Regions from separate parts of the Streptosporangium sp. H16 genome, predicted to be linked through region 3. Evidence: predicted binding sites of a transcription regulator. Region 3 holds the regulator's gene; each other region holds the start of a gene.
What was found. The regulator HrcA, encoded in region 3, represses chaperone genes, less so after heat shock. The targets are predictions, from matches to a motif close to TTGGCACTCTCNNNNNGAGAGTGCCAA.

Region 1: the regulator HrcA is predicted to act here: its motif matches at 1,796-1,822, upstream of ACTOQ2_RS36685 (FmdB family zinc ribbon protein).
Region 2: the regulator HrcA is predicted to act here: its motif matches at 2,432-2,458, upstream of groES (co-chaperone GroES).

The regions. Positions count from the first base shown of each region.
Region 1 is NZ_JBPXMD010000035.1:45,549-50,390, forward strand. It holds gene ACTOQ2_RS36680 (potassium/proton antiporter) at 227-1,732, shown strand; gene ACTOQ2_RS36685 (FmdB family zinc ribbon protein) at 1,852-2,220, shown strand; gene ACTOQ2_RS36690 (S-methyl-5'-thioadenosine phosphorylase) at 2,335-3,144, shown strand; gene ACTOQ2_RS36695 (RcpC/CpaB family pilus assembly protein) at 3,518-4,123, shown strand; gene ACTOQ2_RS36700 (hypothetical protein) at 4,190-4,507, opposite strand; gene ACTOQ2_RS36705 (hypothetical protein) at 4,504-4,743, opposite strand.
Region 2 is NZ_JBPXMD010000006.1:86,428-91,269, forward strand. It holds gene groL (chaperonin GroEL) at 318-1,940, opposite strand; gene groES (co-chaperone GroES) at 2,031-2,342, opposite strand; gene ACTOQ2_RS12185 (class I SAM-dependent methyltransferase) at 2,586-3,752, shown strand; gene ACTOQ2_RS12190 (hypothetical protein) at 3,992-4,842, shown strand, end outside.
Region 3 is NZ_JBPXMD010000005.1:335,544-340,385, forward strand. It holds gene ACTOQ2_RS11455 (DUF4870 domain-containing protein) at 1-314, opposite strand, end outside; gene ACTOQ2_RS11460 (DUF3097 domain-containing protein) at 348-1,172, opposite strand; gene ACTOQ2_RS11465 (hypothetical protein) at 1,231-1,980, opposite strand; gene hrcA (heat-inducible transcriptional repressor HrcA) at 2,163-3,176, shown strand; gene dnaJ (molecular chaperone DnaJ) at 3,191-4,330, shown strand; gene ACTOQ2_RS11480 (16S rRNA (uracil(1498)-N(3))-methyltransferase) at 4,469-4,842, shown strand, end outside.

The DNA.
Region 1 (4,842 bases), on a different contig from region 3:
GTGACCGACCGGGGAGTACAGGTGTGACCGACCGGCGGAACGGGGCGTAACCGACCCGGGGGTGCAGGTGTGACCAACCGGCGGGCGCAGGCATGGCCGACCGGCGGAAACGCCGCTGGACGCGGGGCTGAAGGCGTCGGAATCGTGACAGGGAGTACGCGCCGCTCGTGCGTGGCGCCCCTCTCGAATGCGACACAATGGTCCCCGGAGTCAGAGGGGGGACCAGATGGGACTGGACGTCTGGCTGCTTCTCGGTGCCGGAATCGTCATCGCGGCCATCGTCGCAGTACGTGTCGCCCATCGGAGCGGGCTGCCCAGCCTCCTGATCTTCCTGGGTTTCGGGTTGCTCGTCGGCGAGTCCGGGTTCGGGTTGCAGTTCGACAACCCTCAGCTCGCGCAGGAGATAGGTCTGATCGCACTGGCGATCATCCTGGCCGAGGGTGGCCTGACCACCACCTGGAGCCACGTCAAGGGCGCCATTCCCACCGCCCTGGTGCTCGCCACTGCCGGCGTGGGGGTGAGCATCGCGGCCGTCGCGATCCCGGTGCACCTCATCCTCGGCATGGACTGGCGGACCGCGCTCCTGCTCGGCGCGATCCTCGCCTCCACCGACGCCGCCGCCGTCTTCTCCGTACTGCGCCGCCTGCCCCTGCCCTCGCGCCTCGCGGGCATCCTGGAGGCCGAGTCGGGCCTCAACGACGCGCCCACGGTGATCGCCGTCATGCTGCTGAGTGCCGCCACCTCGCCCAGCCTGGGGATGGCGCTGTTCGAGGTGCTCCTGGAACTCGTGGTGGGCGCGGCCGTCGGCCTGGCGGTCGCCCCGCTCGGCGCGTACGCGCTGCGCCGCATCGCGCTGCCCGTCTCCGGCCTGTACCCCATCGCGGTGCTCGCGCTCGCGTTCGTCGCCTACGCGGGAGCCACGCTGCTGCACGGCAGCGGCTTCCTCGCGATCTACCTCGCGGCACTGGTCATGGGCAACTCCCGGATGCCGCACCGCGCGTCCTCGCGGGGTTTCGCCGAGGGCGTGGCCTGGCTGGCGCAGATCGGCCTGTTCGTCATGCTCGGCATGCTGGCCAGCCCGTCGGAGATGCCGGCCGCGATCGTGCCCGGCCTGGTGGCCGGGCTGATCCTGGTCGCGGTGGCCCGCCCTTTGTCGATCATGGTTTCCTCGCTGCTGGTCCGGCTGATGCGCATCGACCGGCTGGGCTGGCGGGAGCAGGCCTTCCTGTCGTGGGCCGGGCTGCGCGGCGCGGTGCCCATCGTGCTCGCGACCATTCCCTGGGCCGCCACCTCCGTTCCGGACGGCACCGCCAAGTTCGTGTTCAACGAGGTCTTCGTGATCGTCATCGTCTACACCCTGCTGCAGGGGCCGACGCTGCCGTTCGTGGCGAAGCTCCTCAAGCTGTCCACCCCTGACGAGGCCCGCGACCTGGAGGTCGAGTCGGCGCCGCTGGAGGAGCTCAACGCCGACCTGCTCCAGGTCAGGGTGCCGCCGACGTCCAAGCTGCACGGCGTGGAGATCTTCGAGCTGCGGCTGCCCACGGACGCCCAGGTGACGTTGATCGTCAGAGACGGCCGGACGTTCGTCCCCACCGACTCCACGAGGATCAGGACCGACGATCAGTTGCTGGTGGTGACCACGGCCGCCTGCCGCGACACGGTCGAACGCCGGATGCGCGCGATCAGCCGCAAGGGCAAGCTCGCGGGCTGGTTCGGCGAACGCGGCACCTGACCGGGATTCAGCTACGGAATGCGAGGACTCCGACTCGCGTTTAAGCTTGTCGGCTGCGTACCATTAGCAGTCGCGCCACTAGAGTGCCAATCGGCGCGGATCATTACGAGGAGGAGCGCGTGCCCACCTACCAGTACGCCTGCACAGCCTGTAACAACCAGTTCGAAATCGTCCAGAAGTTCTCCGACGACGCTCTCACCGAGTGCCCGAGCTGCGCGGGCGACCTGCGCAAGGTGTTCTCCGCGGTCGGCATCGTCTTCAAGGGCTCGGGCTTCTACCGGACCGACAGCCGGTCCTCGTCGTCGAGCACGGTGACGTCCGCGAACGGTTCGTCGAGCTCGTCGAGTTCGTCGGACTCCTCCGGTTCGAAGTCGTCCGACTCGTCGAGCTCGTCCGACTCGTCCTCGTCGAAGTCGTCGAGCTCCTCGTCCTCGTCGGACTCCACGTCGACGAAGACCGCGAGCAGCACGGCCGCCGCGGCCTCCTGAGCCGCGTCTCCCGGGTTCACCGAAAGCGATCGAGCGGCTACCCCGGGACGCGGTTATCCACAGGCCGTCACCCTGGCTCCTCAGGGACCGGCCCGTGGCGCTAACCTCGGCTCCATGGTCAATCGCGCGGACATCGGAGTCATCGGCGGCTCAGGTTTCTACTCCCTGCTCGACGACGCCACAGAGGTCGAGATCACCACGCCGTACGGCCCTCCCAGTGACGTCGTCACCGTCGGCCGGATCGGGTCGCGCTCGGTCGCCTTCGTGCCCCGCCACGGCCGCGACCACCGCTTCCCCCCGCACCGGATCCCCTACCGGGCGAACCTGTGGGCACTGCGTTCCCTCGGCGTCCGCCAGGTCCTCGCCCCCAGCGCGGTCGGCTCCCTGCGCGCCGAGATCGGCCCCGGCGCCCTGGTCGTCCCCGACCAGATCGTCGACCGCACCTCGGGCCGGGTGCAGACCTACTACGACGCGGACGGCGTCGTCCACGTCGCCTTCGCCGACCCCTACTGCCCCTCGGGCCGTGCGGCGGCCGTCTCCACCGCGCGTTCCGCCGACTGGGAGGTGACCGACGGCGGCGCCCTCGTGGTCATCGAGGGCCCGCGCTTCTCGACCCGCGCCGAGTCCCGCTGGTTCAGCGGCAACGGCTGGTCGATCATCGGCATGACCGCCTCCCCCGAGGCCGTCCTCGCCCGCGAGCTCGCCCTCTGCTACACCTCGGTCTCCCTCGTCACCGACCACGACGCCGGGGTCGAGGCGGGCGAGGGGGTCACCCACGACGAGGTCCTCGCCTTCTTCGCCACCAACGTCGGCCGCATGCGCTCCCTCATCGGCGACATCGTCGCCGCCCTCCCCGAAGAGCGCACCTGCCCCTGCCAGAACGCCCTGGACGGCCTCAAGCTCCCCTTCGACCTCCCCGGCTGATCCTGTGGCCGGCGCCCCCGGCGTCACCGCCAGGTGAATCACCCGGCGAACCCCGAAGGGCCGAATCCCGCTCCCCCGGCCACGCCACCCGGATCCGTCGAGAATCCTCGATCCACCCCGCCCCGCCCCGCCCCGCCCCGCCACTCGGCGGGGCGTCCCACCCACCCCAGGCACCGCCCCGCCACTCGGCGGGGCATCCCACCCACCCCAGGCACCGCCCCGCCACTCGGCGGGGCATCCCACCCGCCACGGGCACCACGCCACCACTCGGCGGGGATGTCCCACCCATCACGGGCACCGCCCTGCCACTCGGCGGGAATGTCCCACCCATCACGGGCACCGCGCCGCCCGACTCCCACCCTTGGAGTCAGCCATGCGCGCTCTGCGCCGCTTCCTCGACCGCCGTCACCGTCTCATCGCCACCGCCGTCGCCGCCCTGGCGATGGGATGCGCCGTGCTGACGCTGCGCCCGGACACCGCCTCGGTGACCGTCCTGACCGCCGCCAGGGATCTTCCCGGAGGCGTGCTGGAGCCGGCCGACCTGACACCGGCCCCATTGAGACCCGGTACGGTCCCCGACGGCGCCCTGACGCCCGGCACGCCGTACGCGGGAAAGATCCTGACGGGTCCGGCGCGGCGCGGGGAGCCGCTGACCGACGTCCGCCTGCTCGGCCCCGGCCTGTTGGCCGCCCACGGCGAGGGGACGGTCGCCACCCCGGTACGCGTCGCCGATCCCGAGACCGCGCGCCTGCTCTCCCCGGGTGACGTGGTGGACGTGCTCGCCGCCACCTCGACGTGGGACGGCAATGCTCCGGCGACCATCGCGGCCAAGGACGTCACGGTCCTGGCCACCCCGGGCGGAGAGTCGGAGCGGGGCGCGCTCGTCGTGCTCGCCACCACGTCGGCCCAGGCGACCGAGCTGGCCTCCGCCCAAGCCGGCGGGCGACTCTCCATCACGATCGGCCCTCGCGGGGGATGAATCTCACGACGACCGGTGAGGGCACGGCGACCTGAGCCGGGAAGCTCTGGCCGCCGTACCTCCCGCTCAGGGACGATCGGTCCCGGTGAGCGCCCAACGCCGAGTGATCGCGGTCATCTCGGCCTCGCGCATCTGGGTTTTCAGGCCCTCGACGGTCCGGTCGCAGAGCAGCAGCGGTTCCGGGGTGGGCCAGGTGGCGATGGCGTGGAAGAGGCGGCTGCCAGTGCCGTAGAGCACGGCCCACCCCGGCCAGGTGATCTGCAGCAGGGCAGCCTCAGCGCGGGCCTCGTGATCCCAGGTGTAGTGGGGTACGGCGGCGGTGGCCAGGCCGTCGCGGTGGCGCCCGCGAGCGGAGGCCCGCCTGATCGGAACGCGGCGGATCACGAGATCACCCGCCCCGCGGCCTGCTCCTGGGCCTCCCTGGCGACGGTCTCCTGCCGGTCGGTCTCAGCCCGGAGTGCATCGAAAGTGTCGGCGTCGACGGTCCGTTCGGCTCCGGCCTCGAACGCGACCGGCGAGAAGGGCTCCTCCCGGCTGGCCCACAGCCGCCCGGCGTCACTGAGAATCAGCCGCCAGCCGGGGATGGCCTGTTCGGGTGTGCTGGATTTACCATCGTCCATTGATTGGACCTCCATCCGATCAAGGGCCCGTCCGGTCGTTGGTAGCGGTGGACGGGCCCGCCTTGTGAAGCGGGGAAGGACATGGAGGGGTGGACCGTA
Region 2 (4,842 bases), on a different contig from region 3:
CCGCCCTGGTAGTGACTGTCGTCATCGCAAACGGCTACGGATTGGTCACATTGAGGCGGAGATAACGGCGCGTAATCGAACGGCGACTGCAACGACTACAGAATGTGCAAATATTTCATTCGATTGCCAAATACGTCGACTATTCGTTAGAACCGCGTTTGGTCTTCTGTCCGGCGCGACGCTTGAGATCGTTTTTCGGTTTACCGCGAAACGCGAACGGCTCGCGCCTCCGGGGAGACGCGAGCCGTTCGGAACCGATGATCGGCCTGGCCGATCGGGGCCGATCGGGGGCCGATCGGTGACCGGTCGGTGACCGATCAGTGGCCGTGACCGTGGCCGTGACCCTGGCCGGCGGCGGCCGGGGCCTCCTCCTCGGGCTTGTCCACCACGAGGGCCTCGGTCGTCAGCAGCATGCCGGCGATGGAGGCGGCGTTCTGGACGGCCGAGCGGGTGACCTTGACCGGGTCGATGACGCCCTGGGCGATCAGGTCGCCGTACTCGCCGGTGGCGGCGTTGAAGCCCTGGCCGACGGGCAGCTCGGTGACCTTCGCCGTCACGACGTAGCCCTCGAGGCCGGCGTTCTCCGCGATCCAGCGGGCCGGCTCGACGAGCGCCTTGCGGACGATGGAGACGCCGGTCGCCTCGTCGCCGGTCAGGCCCAGGTCGTCGAGGACCTTGGAGACGTGGATGAGCGCGGAGCCACCGCCGGAGACGATGCCCTCCTCGATCGCCGCGCGCGTCGCCGAGATGGCGTCCTCAAGGCGGTGCTTCTTCTCCTTGAGCTCCACCTCGGTGGCCGCGCCGACCTTGAGCACGCAGACGCCGCCGGAGAGCTTGGCGAGGCGCTCCTGGAGCTTCTCGCGGTCCCAGTCGGAGTCGGACTGCTCGATGGCGAGCTTGATCTCCTTGACGCGGTCGGCGATCGCCGAGGCCTCACCGGCACCGTCGACGACGGTGGTGGAGTCCTTGGTGATGACGACGCGCCGGGCGGTGCCCAGCACCTCCAGGCCGACGTGCTCCAGCTTGAGGCCGATCTCCTCGCTGACGACCTGGCCACCGGTGAGGATGGCGATGTCCTGCAGCATGGCCTTGCGGCGGTCGCCGAAGCCCGGCGCCTTGACGGCGACGGAGGTGAAGGTGCCACGGATCTTGTTCGTGACGAGGACCGCGAGGGCCTCACCCTCGACGTCCTCGGCGATGACCAGCAGGGCCTTCTTCGTCTGCGCGATCTTCTCGAGCAGCGGCAGGAAGTCCGAGACCGAGGCGATCTTGCCCTGGGTGATCAGGATGTAGGGGTCCTCCAGGATCGCCTCCATGCGCTCCTGGTCGGTCACCATGTAGGGCGACAGGTAACCCTTGTCGAACTGGAGGCCCTCGGTGAACTCGAGCTCCAGGCCCATGCTGTTGGACTCTTCGACGGTGATGACACCGTCCTTGCCCACCTTGTCGAACGCCTCGGCGATCAGCTCGCCGATCCTGGCGTCCTGCGCGGAGATCGTCGCCACATTCGCGATCTCCTTCTTGTCCTCGACCGGGCGGGCCGACTCGATCAGCCGGTCGCTGACGGCCTTGGCCGCGATGTCGATGCCGCGCTTGAGGGAGAGCGGCTGCGCTCCGGCGGCCACGTTGCGCAGGCCCTCGCGGACCATGGCCTGGGCCAGGACGGTCGCGGTGGTGGTGCCGTCACCGGCGACGTCGTTGGTCTTGGTCGCCACTTCCTTGGCCAGCTGGGCGCCCAGGTTCTCGTACGGCGTCTCCAGCTCGACCTCGCGGGCGATGGTGACACCGTCGTTGGTGATGGTCGGCGCACCGAACTTCTTGTCGATGACGACATTGCGGCCACGCGGGCCCAGCGTCACCTTGACCGCGTCCGCGAGAGCGTTCACGCCGCGCTCGAGAGCTCGGCGCGCGTCCTCCTCGAACGACAGGATCTTCGGCATGACAATCCTCTCTATAAGTACGTCGGCGCATCAAAGCCCCGGGCGCTCTCGCGACCCGGGGCTCGATACGTCATCTTTGTGAAGCGAGAACTACTTCTCGATGATGGCGAGCACGTCACGAGCGGAGAGCACGAGGTACTCCTCGCCGTTGTACTTCACCTCGGTGCCGCCGTACTTGCTGTAGAGGACCACATCGCCCTCCTTGACGTCGAGCGGAATCCGCTTCTCGCCGTCCTCATCCCAGTTGCCGGGGCCCACCGCGAGGACCTTGCCCTCTTGCGGCTTCTCCTTGGCGGTGTCCGGGATGACCAGACCGGAAGCGGTGGTCTGCTCGGCCTCAAGCGGCTGGACCACAATGCGGTCGCCGAGCGGCTTAACGGGAACCTTGGTGGCGGTCGTCACGTCGGACCTCCCCTTCAGATTTGAATGATCTAGAAGAGGCGACCAGCGGTCTGCCGTCGCGGGTGTCAGACCTGCCTCGTCGCATGTATTTGGCACTCTCACCGGGAGAGTGCCAATACGGAACAGTATGCAAGGTGGCCTTGACAGTCAACACGAAGCACCCCTTCTCCGCTTCACGCGAACGTCAAGGCAGGTGGAAGCCCTTCGCGAAGCCCTACGGCCGAGGCGGTAGCGTCGGCTGGTGTGAATCTCGACGCATTCCGGGAACTCCTGACCCCGCGCGGCCAGGAGGCCCTGGGCGCGGCGGCCGGGATCGCCGACGACGACCCGGTGGCGGCGGTGACCAGGCTGAGGAAGACCTACGACGCGGACCTGACCTCGGCGGCGCTCACTCAGGCCACGCTCCGGCTGCGCGCGAGGGAGAAGTTCGGGGCCGACGCCGATCTCATGTACTTCACCCGGACGGGCCTGGAGCAGGCCACCCGCCGGGAGGTCGCCGACCATCGGGCGCGGCGCGTCCCCGCGGGCTCGCGGGTCGCCGACGTCTGCTGCGGCATCGGCGGCGACCTCCTCGCCCTGGCCAGGGCCGGGTGCTCGGTCGAGGCCGTCGACACCGACCCGCTCACCGCGGCGATCGCCCAGGCCAACGCGGACGCCCTGGGCTTCGGCGACCGGGTCTCGGTCCGCGCCGCCGATGCCTCCGTCCTGGACCCGGCCGCCTTCGACGTCCTGTTCGCCGACCCGGCGCGCCGTACCGCGCGGGGCAGGACCTTCGACCCGATGGGCTACTCGCCGCCCTGGCCCGCCGTGCTGGAGATGGTGGCCCGGGCCCGGGCCGCCTGCCTGAAGGTCGCCCCCGGGATCCCGTACGAGTTCGTCCCCGAGGGCGCGGAGGCCGAGTGGGTCTCGTACAAGGGCGACGTCAAGGAGGCCGTGATCTGGTGCGGCGCGCTGGCGGGCGAGACGGCGCGCAGGGCGACGATCCTGCCGTCGGGCGCCACGATGACGCCCGACCCGGCCCTGGGCGCCCCCGGCACCGGCCCCGCCGGTCGCTACATCTACGAGCCGGACGGCGCGGCCATCCGGGCCCACCTGGTGGCGGAGATCGCCGCGGCGGTCGGCGGGCACCTGCTCGACCCGCAGATCGCCTACATCACCGGCGACGTCGCGACGCCGACGCCGTGGGCGTCCCGGTACGAGGTCCACGAGACGCTGCCGTTCTCGCTCAAGCGGCTGCGGGCGGCGCTCCGCGAGCGCGGCGCGGGCAATGTGACGATCAAGAAGCGCGGCTCCGCGGTGGACGTCGACCGCCTCAGGAAAGAGCTCCGCCTTTCCGGTGAGGAATCCGCGGTCGTCATTCTCACCCGAATCGGCGACCGGCCGTTCGCCTTCGTGTGCGGCCCCGGCTGACCGGCCGGATCGAACCCGTTCGACCAGCCGAAGTCAGTCCTGGTTGACCAGCCAAAATAGTCAATTCTTCCAGCCAACCGGCAATTCCTCTCTTTTAATCTCGCTGCCGGAAAACCTTGATCCAGAGGCTAAGGTTGCCAGGCGGGAGTTCTCTCTCGCCTGCGGTTTCCTATCGTTCATCAGCAAATCCCATCAAATCCAACCGCGCGGCTGAGCGTCGGCGAGTGAAGGAGCTCTCGGTGGATCACTCCGACCACACCCTGCTCCAGGCAGGCAGCCAGACCGCCATCTCCGACCGGATGCGCGAGCTCCTCGCCCGCGCGGCGCAGGACCACGTCTACGAGCAGCGGACCCAGGGCGCGGTGCTCGACGAGATCCGGCAGCGCCTGGAGGGCATGGAGTGGCTGCTGCGCGAGGTCAGGGAGCGCGAGATCGGCGGGCTGAACGGCACGCTGGAGTCCGTCCACGGGCGCCTGGACGACATCGCCGCCAAACCACCCTCCTGGGCCGAGGGCCTGGCCCAGCACGTCGAGGCGGTGCGTGACCACGTCGACTCCGTCGGCGAGCGGGTCGACTCCCTCGGCCGCCGGGTCGAGGCCGTCCGCGACCGGGTCACCCCCCTCGGCGAGCTGCCGAGCCTGTGGACCGACCTCGGCACCGTCGGCGAGAGCGTGGACGAGGCGCTCACCCGCCTGCGGGCGATCTCTGACGGCACCCTGGGCCTCGACGAGCAGGTGCGGCAGCTGGCCGAGCACCTCGGCAGGCTCCAGGCCGACATGGGCATCGCGGCGCACCGGTTCAGCCGCCTGGACAGGGCCCTGGCCGACCTCTCCCAGCGCACCGGGCGCATCGAGGCGGGAATGCTCGACCTGTCGGCGAGCGTCCAGCAGGCCGTCGGCACCGCCGCCGACCGGATGCTGGCCGCCGTCGAGCAGGTCAACGGCAAGGTTGACCTGGTGAGCGGCAGGGTCGAGCAGGTGGGCGCCAGGGTCGACCTGGTCGTGCCCAGGATCGACGAGCGCGCCGCCGCCGTCGAGAACCGCGTCGACAGCCGCATCGACCGGCTGGAGAGCCATCGCATGGCGGCCGG
Region 3 (4,842 bases):
TACGCGCCGTACTGGGAGTATCCGGGCTGGTGGCCGCCCGCGTCGTACGGGGAGGCGGGCGGCGGGTAGCCCCCGTACCCCTGGTCTGGCTGCCCGTATCCCTGACTCGGTTGCCCGTAGCCCTGCCCGGGCCGGCCGTAGCCCTGATCGGGTTGCCCGTAGCCTTGGCCGGGCTGCCCGTACCCCTGGTCAGGCACGCCGTAGCCCTGGCCGGGGGGCGGGGCACCCTGGCCCGGCCACGTGTGGCCGGGCGGGGGATCGCCGATGCGCCGCGTCCGGTCGTCGCCCTGCGGGTCCTCGGGGTTCTCGCTCATGTCCCCTCCTGATGGGTTGACGGCCCTGACGGGTCAGACGGCCTGGCCGTCCTCGCCGGGAACCGTCACGAAGTCGATCAGCTCCTCGACGGGGCCGAGGAGCTCGGGCTCTAGATCGGCATATGTCGTGACCGATCCGAGAATGTGGCGCCATACGGCGCCGGGCTCCACGTTCCAGCCCAGCGCGGCGATGACGCCCTCCTTCCAGGGCACGCCGCGCGGCACCGACGGCCAGGAAGGGATCTTGAGCACGTGCGGCCTGACCGCCTGCCAGACGTCCACGAACGGATGCCCGACGATCAGCACGTGCGGTGAGGAGACCTGCGCGGCGATCCGGCTCTCCTTGGAGCCGGGGACCAGGTGGTCGACGAGCACGCCCAGCCGCCGCCCCGGCCCCGGGCCGAACTCCTCGACGATCGAGGGCAGGTGGTCGACCCCCTCCAGGTACTCCACGACCACGCCCTCGACCCGCAGGTCGTGCCCCCAGACCTTCTCCACGAGCGCGGCGTCGTGCACGCCCTCCACGTAGATCCGGCTCTCCTTGGCGACCTGGGCCCGCAGGCCCTCCACCGCGATGGAACCCGACGCGCTCCGCCGGGGACCGCGCGGTGCCGCGGCGGGCCGTACGAGCGTCACCGCCTTGCCCTCCAGGAGGAACGCGGCCGGCTCCAGCGGGAACACCCGCCGGCGCCCGAAGCGGTCCTCCAGGGTGACGGCCTCCTTGTCGCAGGCCACCACGGCGCCGCAGAAGCCGCCGTCGGCGTCCTCGACGACCAGGTCGAGCTCCGCGGGCACCTGGGGGATCGTCCCCCTGCGCGGGCGCCGCCAGTCGCCCGCCAGAACGTCACGCTCGTACATCACCGACCGCCCACCCTCTCTCGCCGGGGATCAGGTGGGACGCTAGCAAACACCACCGTCACCCGCCGTAGGGTCCCGGCTGTCCCCACTGCCCCACCGGCACCGCGGAGGCCCGGCGCTTGCGGGCGTTGCTGCGCTTCACCAGTACGACGATCGTCACGACGATGGCGAGCAGGATCCCGACGCCGGGGATCACGAACAGGGCGACCACCCCGCCCACCAGCGATTCGGCGGCGAGCTCCTTGCCCACGCCGAAGGTCGTGCCCTCCGCGGGGTCGGCGGAGCACTGGACCTGGTAGTCGCCCGCCTGGTCCACGCCGACCCGCAGGCCCATCTCCCAGGTGACGCCGTCGGACCCCGCGACGGTCTGCTGGATGTCGGGCTTCTGCAGGCTGGGCGTGCCCGTGCCGCCCTTCAGCGTGCACTCGAACTTGGTGGGCCCGCCCGTGGCGACGTAGATCGCCGGCTTGTCCGCCGGGTCGATCGTGACCGTCGTGGCCTGGCCGGGGGCGAAGGTCTGCGTCGGGGCCGCGTCGGTGACCGCGCCGACGAGGCCGCCGGCGAAGCCGCCGATGCCGACGATGATGCTGACCAGGGCGAGCAGCCAAACCCCCACGATCCACCCGATGCCGGGCTTGATCTTTCCGGCGGGGGGCGGCGGTCCCTGCGGGGCGCCGTAGCCGGGAGGTGCGTAACCGTACGAGGGGGGCTGCTGGCCGTACTGCTGCTGGCCATACGGCTGCTGGGGGCCGCCGTAACCGGGGCTGCGGGAGGCGTCGCCCGGATAAGAACCGAAATCGTTGGACATGACCGAATTCTGATGGGTGCCGCTTGGATCGCGATAGCAGTTGACTTGACAACGGCTTGCCGTCATCATCCGCAGCTCTTGCTTATCGCGCCTTCCGCACCGGGGCCGTACACTTGGCACTCGGGAACACAGAGTGCCAAACCTCGTGTTTCCCTCTGAACGCAGGCAGGGAGGTGACCACGTTGGTCGACGACCGCAAGCTCGCCGTGCTCCGCGCCATCGTCGAGGACTACGTGTCCACCAACGAGCCGGTGGGTTCGAAAGCCCTCGCGGACCGGCACAACCTGGGGGTGTCCCCGGCGACGATCCGCAACGACATGGCGGTGCTGGAGGAGCAGGGCTACATCGCCCAGCCCCACACCAGCGCCGGCCGGGTGCCCACCGACAAGGGCTACCGGCTCTTCGTCGACCGCCTATCGCAGGTGAAACCCCTGTCGAGCGCGGAACGCAAGGCCATCGAGAGCTTCCTCGCGGGCGCGGTGGACATCGACGACGTCGTCATGCGGACGGTACGGCTGCTGGCCCAGCTCACCCGGCAGGTCGCCGTGGTGCAGTACCCGACGCTGACCCACTCGACGGTCAGGCACGTCGAGCTGGTGCCGCTGAGCGAGCGCCGGCTGATGTTCGTGCTCATCACCAACACCGGCAGGGTCGAGCAGCGCGTGGTCGAGCTGCCCGACGTCGTCGACGAGCAGCGCGTGGCCCATCTGCGCGCGATGCTCAACGCCTCCCTCGACGGGTGCGGGCTCACCAGCGTCCCCGACAAGGTCGCCGACCTGCCGGAGCGGCTGCCCACGGAAGACCGGCCGCTCGCTGCCACTATCCTGTCAGTGCTGCTGGAGTCCCTGGTGGACCGGCACGATGAGAAGATCGTTTTTGCCGGAGCCGCCAACCTCGCGGGAGCCGACTTCACCGTCGGGCTCCGCGACGTGCTGGAGGCTCTGGAAGAGCAGGTCGTGCTCATGCGACTGCTCGGTGAGACCTCCGACCTTTCGGCGCTGACCGTGCGGATCGGCTCGGAGAACCCCTACACCGGACTCCAGGGCACGTCCATCGTCGCCGCCGGATACGGTTCTGGGGACAAGCAACTGGCCCGGCTCGGTGTGCTGGGCCCGACGCGAATGGACTACCCGGTCACGATGGGCGCGGTGCGCGCGGTGGCACGCTACGTCAGCCAGATCCTGGCTGCATCATAAGAGGTCAACGAAAAGTGGCTAAGAGCGACTACTACGGCACCCTCGGGGTGCGCCGCGACGCCAGTGCGGAAGAGATCAAGAAGGCGTACCGACGCCTGGCGCGCGAGCTGCATCCCGACGTCAACCCCGACCCCGAGACCCAGGAACGCTTCAAGGAGATCACGCAGGCCTACGAGGTCCTGTCCGACTCCAGCAAGCGGCAGATGTACGACATGGGTGCCGACCCGTTCGCCTCGGGCGGCGCGGGGGCCGGGGGCTTCGGTGCCGGCTTCCCGTTCAGCGACATCATGGACGCCTTCTTCGGCGCGGCCGGTGGCGGCGGTGGCCGGGGTCCCCGCTCCCGTGCCCGGCGCGGGCGCAACGCCACCATCCGGGTCGAGCTCGACCTGCGCGAGTCGGGCTTCGGCACGACCCGCGAGCTGGTCGTCGACACCGCCGTGGTCTGCGAGGTCTGCACGGGCTCCGGCGCGGCGGCCGGCACCCACCCCGACACCTGTGACATGTGTCACGGCCGGGGTGAGGTGTCCCAGGTCACCCGGTCCTTCCTCGGCCAGGTCATGACCTCCCGCCCCTGCCCCCAGTGCGGCGGCTTCGGGTCGATCATCCGCAACCCCTGCCAGGAGTGCTCCGGCGACGGCCGGGTCCGCACCCGGCGGACCATCAAGGTCCGCATCCCGGCCGGGGTCGAGGACGGCACCCACATCCAGCTCGCCGGCGAGGGCGAGATCGGCCCGGGGGGAGGCCCGCCCGGCGACCTGTTCCTGGAGATCGTCGAGCGTCCCCACGAGATCTTCGAGAGGCGCGGCGACGACCTGCACTGCACCGTGCAGATCCCGATGACCGCGGCCGCGCTCGGCACCATCCTGACCATGGAGACGCTCGACGGCGCCGAGGAGCTCGACATCCGTCCCGGCACGCAGTCGGGGCAGACGATCCCGCTCTACGGGCGGGGCGTGCAGCGCCTGAACGAGACGGGCCGCGGAGATCTGCTGATCCACGTGAACGTGGAGACCCCCTCCCGCCTCGACGCCGAGCAGGAGGAGCTGCTGAAGGAGCTCGCCAGGCTCCGCGGCGAGGAGCGCCCGCCGGGCAAGTTCGCCCCAGGGCAGCAGAGCTTCTTCTCCCGCCTGAGGGACGCCTTCAATGGCCGCTGACCCGGCCCGAGCCCGGTCGCGTCGCGGCCTGGCCCGCGTGCGGCCGGGGCGTCCCGCCCCGGCCGTCTCAGGGGCGTGTCACCCGCGCCGGCTCGGCTCCGGGGTGTGGCGCCCCGGCTCCTCCGGCTCCGACGGCCCATGACCGTCCCGGTCTTCCTGGCCGACCCCGCCGACCTGGTCAGGCCGGCGTTCGTCTTCGGCGGTCCCGAGGGGCGCCACGCGGCGGCCGTACGGCGGCTGCGGGCGGGGGAGCGGCTCGACCTGACCGACGGGGCGGGCTCCGTCGCCGAGTGCGTGGTGACCGAGGCGGGCAGGGACTCGCTCCGGGTCGAGGTGCTGCGCCGCCACGACGTGCCCGTGCCGTCACCGCGCCTGGTCGTGGTCCAGGGCCTGCCCAAGGGCGACCGGGGCGAGCTGGCCGTGGAGATGATGACCGAGGCGGGGGTCGACGTGATCGTTCCCTGGGCCGCGGCCAGGTGTGTCACCCAGTGGAAGGGCGAGCGGGCGGCCAA